One region of the Bacillus sp. es.036 genome, then DNA from elsewhere that is predicted to be linked to it. Evidence: riboswitches for the same ligand, from Rfam matches in the RefSeq annotation. Region 1 holds a riboswitch; each other region holds the start of a gene.
What was found. Region 1 has a riboswitch for lysine ahead of ATG70_RS13755 (Na+/H+ antiporter NhaC family protein). Riboswitches for the same ligand answer to the same signal wherever they lie in the genome.

Region 1 (2,207 bases):
TATTAAAAAAATCACATTACTAGGGAAGTAGCATTCTGGAGAAATTGTCCATACTTCTCTCTTTCATGGCATATACATGAGGAAGAGAAGGGAGGGTTCATGTTGTTTCGAACTCGTAGAAAATTCTTTAGAAAGGGGCCGCTTCCCTTTCGTTATGTGTTTGTCATCTCCTTCCTACTATTCATTTTTATGACGGTCCAGGGGCTATGGATCGTTGAAAAAGGAATAAAGCCTACACTGATTGAAATTGCCCGTACCGAGACGAATCGGATCGCAACAATAGCGATTAACGAAGCCATTAATCAGAAGATGGCTGAAGAAGTAGATAATTATCAAGATTCGTTAATAAAAGAAGTGACTGACAATGAAGGAAAGTTGGTGCGAGTTCAGATCAATCAAAGGGCAGTTACTCAGGTGCTTGCGCAATCAACGGAAAAAGTACAGCGATTTCTAAAAAGTGTGGAAGACGGAACGTTAGATTACTGGGCGGAACAAAATGGTGTGGAGCTTGAAGTGGATGATCAAACATCGTTGGATAATGGGATCATTCATTATATTCCAATTGGTCAGGCGTTTGATAACACGTTACTTGCCAATATGGGACCAAAAGTTCCTGTGCGTTTCACAGCGATCGGTGAAGTGAAGTCTGATTATAAAAGTACAATTGAACCAGTTGGTATTAATAATATTTCTGTCGACATTCGGGTTCACATTGAAGTGAAAGTAAAAATCGTTATCCCATTTGCTACGGATTCTGATGTGGTGACGACGGATATTCCCGTTTTGTTAACGATTATTCCAGGTGAAGTACCAAACTTCTATAACAATGGTTCAGAAGGTGGGTTACCTACTCCATCTATTCAAATTGATGATATGGAATAATCTACAATTGCAGGATGAGAGAAAGTAAGGTATACTTTAAAACTGAACTTAATATTGTTCCTTATCTTATACGATGAGGTAGAGGAGCAGATCCTCATGAGTACGTGTTGGGAGAATGACACCAATGATCAGCATCGAAAGGGAGATCTGCCGAAGCATAAATAACGGTCACATTATTTATGTTGGGGCGGCATTGAAAAAGTGTCGAACTGTCATTATGAGTCTAACTTGTAATGGAGAACTACTGATCGGGGTGGACACTTAACATTGACTCGGTGAAGCGAGCAATGATAGGACCAATCCTATCATTGCTCGCTTTTTTGCGTTCAGAAACAAGCGGCTGAGGGGTAGGCGTCCATTCCGGTTTGCATAACAATCATTTATTTATTAGGAGGATATTCATGGAGAATTCAATTCTATCCATTATTCCACCGCTCATAGCTTTGCTAATGGTAGTGGTGACAAGGAAAGTGCTTCCTTCACTTGGAGTGGGCATTATTCTTGGTGCACTTATGATCAACAATTGGAGTGTGCCAGGATCATTAAATGAAATTTATACAATCGTGAAAGGGATTTTTATTGATTCCGAGAGCGGTGGCTTAAATACTTGGAACATGTACATTATTTTCTTCTTACTTTTATTAGGAATGATGACAGCCTTTATCTCGATGTCAGGTGGAAGTCGTGCCTTTGGTGAATGGGCGATGAAACGCGTCAAAACAAGAGTTGGCGCACAGCTTGTAACAGCCGTATTTGGTATTATTATTTTTATTGATGATTACTTTAATTCGCTAGCCGTTGGTAATGTGAGTCGACCGATTACGGACAGGCATAATGTATCAAGGGCAAAACTTGCTTATATTATTGACTCCACAGCAGCACCGATGTGTATTATTTCCCCGATTTCAAGCTGGGGTGCTTATATTATCGCACTTATTGGTGGCGTACTAGCAACACATAGTATTACAGGCGTTGGCGCATTAGAAGCGTTTATCAGAATGATTCCAATGAACTTATACGCTCTCTTTGCTCTAGCCATGGTTTTCTTTGTGAGTTATTTTGATATCAACTTAAAAGCAATGAAGGTTCATGAAGATCGTGCCCAGAAGACTGGAGAGGTTCTCGATCCCAATCAAGGTGCCGTACCTGGTCAAACAACGGGTCTTCCTGAAAGTAAAAAAGGAAAAGTAGCAGATCTTGCATGGCCGATCATCATGCTGATTGCAGGAACTGTGGCGTTTATGATTATCACAGGCATTCAGGCGGTGAGCGGAACAGATACAGCAGTAACCGCTTTGTCGATTTTTGAAAACACGGATGTTGCC
Region 2 (2,207 bases), 450 kb from region 1:
TGTCATGTAGTGACTCAATTGCATAAATCATTTTTTCTTCTGGGACGATCGTTGATACTTTGATTTCTGATGTGCTTACCATCTTCATTTCAATTCCATGTTCAGCAAGCACCTCAAACATCTGTGCGGCAACGCCTGGATTTGAAATCATACCAGATCCGACTATTGATACTTTAGCTAGATCTGATTCATGATAAATATGTTCATAAGGAAGTTTCACTTTGATACGACGAAGGACATCTAGCGTTAACTCGAGAGAAGCAGTTTCAATTGAAAACGAGATGCTCGTTGTATTTTTCTCTCCTGTGCTTTGAATGATCACATCTACGTTAATGCCATTTGAAGCAAGGGATGAAAATAGAGATGGGAGCGTTGTAAGCTCATTCGGTAAACCTGAAATTGTTATTTTTGTAACATTACTTTCAAAAGCAAGACCTCTAACCACCAAATTTTGTTCCATTGATACGACCTCCTCAATTAGCGTTCCAGGTTCATTTGTAAAACTCGAGCGTACCTCGAGCAGAATATTGTAGTTTTTTGCGAATTCTACCGCTCTCGGATGCAGAACACCAGCTCCAAGATTGGCTAGCTCAAGCATTTCATCGTATGAAATGGTAGAAAGCTTTCTTGCACCTTTTACGTAGCGAGGATCGGTCGTATATACGCCATCTACATCCGTATAGATTTCACAACGATCTGCCTTAAGAGCGGCTGCAATTGCGACAGCTGTTGTATCAGAACCACCGCGGCCAAGCGTTGCAATGTCAGATGTATCTGTTAGTCCTTGGAATCCTGCAACAATCACGATTTTCCCTTCAGCAAGGTGTTGATTCATCCGGGAAGCATCTATATCAAGAATTCTTGCATTACCATGAAACGTTTCGGTTTTAATTCCAGCCTGCCAGCCTGTTAGTGAAATAGCATCGTATCCTTCTTCATTTAAGGCCATTGAAAGAAGTGCTGTTGTCACCTGTTCACCAGTCGTGAGGAGCATATCAAGCTCTCTTGGAGATGGTTTAGAAGTAATTCCTTTTGATAACCCCACAAGTTCATCCGTTGTTTTCCCCATCGCGGAAACAACTGCTACAACCTCGTCTCCATTGTTTACAGCTTCCATTAGTCTTTTGGAAACATTTTTAATTTTGTCTACATCTCCAACAGACGTACCTCCGAATTTCAATACACGTAGTCCCACTCTCTCCATCCTTTCTTTCATACAGCTTGGTTATCCCTATGCGTTTTACTCGCATCTTACTCATACTCACGAATTTAAGAGTCGAAATGGATAAATTGCTTCGCCAATAAAAAGCGATGCCTCTGTTTTTTTATATACTTTAATGTTTCTTTTCGCTATTAAAGTATAAAAAAACAACAATGAGAAAAACCTCACTGTTGTTTTCATAACAAATCCAAGAAAACGTCCCTATGTGAGATAGTTCTCCATCCAATTCCCGGGTAGGTATTGGATGACAGCTCTGCATTTATTCAATACAGATCCAGTTTCAGACGGATAAGCGCCTTTCCACTTCGGCAAATTCCCCTTTCAACTACGATCAACGAGTCTTAACACTCTCCCGTAAGCTTACTAATGGTTTTTGCGCCTCTACCATCACTTCAACTTTCGAAGTGTGGAACTATTAAATTTCACTCATTATAACGAACTTACGTGAATGCCGCAAGATGTTCTTGAAAATTAATTTGATTGATTTTCAAATCGAGCCACAACTTCCTCCGCTACATTCATTGGTAATCCGGCATTATGAAGATCTTCTGCAGTTGCTTCTTTCATCCTTTTAATGGATCCAAAATGATTCAACAACTTCTTTTTTCTTTTCTCGCCTATACCTGGGATGTCATCAAGGCTTGATTTAAGCATTGATTTACCTCGAAGCTGCCGATGAAATGTAATAGCAAACCGATGCACTTCATCCTGAATTCGCTGTAAAAGATAGAATTCTTGGCTATTTCTTGGCAAGAATACACCCTGTGGAGGATCACCAATAAGAAGGTGAGACGTTTTATGTTTCTCATCTTTAGTAAGAGAGCAAACCGGAATTTCAAGACTAAGCTCATTCTCAAGGACGTCTTTTGCTGCTTGTATTTGAGCAATACCGCCATCAATGATAATTAAATCAGGGAGTGGTCCACTTTCCTTTAACACTCTCGAATATCTTCTTCTAACAACTTCCTTCATTGATCCTACATCA
Region 3 (2,207 bases), 890 kb from region 1:
ACGAGTGAACGTCCTGGCTCAATCCAAATTTCTGGGATTCTCATTTCATTACCTAACTGAGCTCTTACAGCATTAACCATTGCCTCGATATAGTCTCCAACTGGGAGTGGATGATCTTCTTCAGTATACCGAATTCCAAACCCTCCACCTAGGTTCAGAACTTCTGGCTCATACCCATAGAGTTCAAACCACGTAGCAAGATAACGATAGATTTTCTCAATAGCCATTACAAAACCATTCGTTTCAAAGATTTGAGAACCAATGTGACAATGAAGACCAAGAAGGTGAATAGCTTTCATGCTTGTTGCTTGAACAACCGCTTGTTCCACTTGACCACTTTGTAAATCAAAACCAAATTTTGAATCTTCCTGTCCAGTTAAGATATAGTCATGAGTATGTGCTTCAATTCCAGGAGTAATACGCAAAAGCACATTTGCAACCACATTTTTCTCTTCCGCTAATTGTTCAAGTAACGTTAGCTCATAAAAGTTATCCACAACAAAACACCCTATTTTTGCATCTAACGCCATTCGAATTTCCGCTTCGCTTTTGTTATTTCCATGAAAGTGAATCCGTTCTACCGGAAACCCTGCTTTTAAAGCTGTATAGAGTTCTCCACCTGAAACCACATCAAGACTTAAGCCTTCTTCTTCAGCAAGTTGAATCATTGCCATACAAGAGAATGCTTTACTAGCATAGGCTACTTGGTAGTTGACCTTCTCCTGTTCAAAAGCATTTCGAAATGCTCGCGCTTTCTCTCTAATCATCGCTACATCATAAACGTATAAGGCCGTCCCGTATTTTTCACTTAATTTTATTGTATCAACGCCTCCAACTGATAAATGGCCTTCTTCTGAAATTGCTGACGTTCCGTATAAATTCACAATCATTTCTCCCCTCTCGCTGATATGAATGCGAGCAACCCTCCACAAAATAAGAAAAACAGCCAACTTTATAGATACATTGGCTGTTTTCTCCGTATCCTCACGAGTTGGATTAGCTCACCACCGAAAAAATTCCTCTTTCAGTGACAGTCTGCAACTTGTTCAGCAGCAGCCCAGCAAGAAAAGTATGGCTCTTTTCTCACTTCGGCAAATTGACCTTTCTGATATCATCCTCGCATTCCATTCTATGCTCCGACACCATACTCATTCGCTTTGCGCCTCTATCCCCATTACATTCAATGAGGTCTATTCAATTAAGAAATAAATTATCATACTTTTTAAGATTCGGCAAGTGGTTTGTCTGGTTGCTTCGTTTCATTTTGTGATTCTGTAATGCTTGGACGTAGTTTAGTGAGCGGAACTGATACACGAATCAACACTTGAATAAAGGCTTTAGGATTAAAAGGAATAAACGGCCATAAGTAGGGGGTGTTTAAAGGTTTTAACGCAACAAGAAATAAAATGATTGCCGTAATTCCAATCATATATCCCGGCACTCGAAAGAAAAATACAAGGAATAAAAGTAGAAGCCTTACAAGTTTATTTGCAATCGATAATTCATAACTTGGTGTTGCATATGATCCTATTGCAGCAATCGAAACATATAGGATAACTTCTGGAACGAATAATCCGACATCAATGGCAATCTGTCCGATCAACACGGCTGCAATTAATCCCATGGCAGTGGAAAGTGGCGTTGGCGTGTGTATAGCAGCCATCCTCAGCGTTTCGATCCCTACTTCAGCAAGAATAATTTGAACAAATATCGGCACATTTGTTTCATCGTTCGGACCGATAAAGTCGATCGTTTTAGGCAGTAACTGCGGTTCATATACGGCTAATAACCACAGAGGTAGCAAGAGTAGCGCAGCTAACATCCCACCAAATCGGACCCATCTTAAAAACGCGCCTGGTAAAGGGGCTTCTCGATATTCTTCAGCATGTTGAACATGATGAAAAAAAGTAGTTGGTGTTATAATAACGCTTGGTGAAGTGTCTACGATGATTAACACGTGCCCTTCAAGTAAATGAGTAGCGGCAACATCAGGCCTTTCCGTATATCGCACAAGTGGAAAAGGGTTACCTGCCTGGTGCACAAGAAACTCTTCTACCGTTTTATCGGCCATTGGAATACCATCAATGTTAATTTCTTTTAATTTCTTTTTTATAATTTCAACCAAATTTGGATTGGCCACATCTTGAATATAGGTAATACATACGTCTGTTTTAGACCGTTCTCCAACTTGAAAAATTTCATTCCGT

Region 2: another riboswitch for lysine. It lies ahead of ATG70_RS11585 (aspartate kinase); the one in region 1 lies ahead of ATG70_RS13755 (Na+/H+ antiporter NhaC family protein).
Region 3: another riboswitch for lysine. It lies ahead of lysA (diaminopimelate decarboxylase); the one in region 1 lies ahead of ATG70_RS13755 (Na+/H+ antiporter NhaC family protein).

Annotation. Positions count from the first base shown of each region.
Region 1 covers NZ_PDIZ01000001.1:2,702,181-2,704,387, reverse strand. Annotated here, with positions in the region: gene yunB (sporulation protein YunB) at 103-882, shown strand; lysine riboswitch at 954-1,134, shown strand; gene ATG70_RS13755 (Na+/H+ antiporter NhaC family protein) at 1,284-2,207, shown strand, end outside.
Region 2 covers NZ_PDIZ01000001.1:2,253,663-2,255,869, forward strand. Annotated here, with positions in the region: gene ATG70_RS11585 (aspartate kinase) at 1-1,195, opposite strand, end outside; lysine riboswitch at 1,426-1,614, opposite strand; gene uvrC (excinuclease ABC subunit UvrC) at 1,694-2,207, opposite strand, start outside.
Region 3 covers NZ_PDIZ01000001.1:1,813,483-1,815,689, forward strand. Annotated here, with positions in the region: gene lysA (diaminopimelate decarboxylase) at 1-890, opposite strand, end outside; lysine riboswitch at 990-1,176, opposite strand; gene ATG70_RS09290 (spore germination protein) at 1,223-2,207, opposite strand, start outside.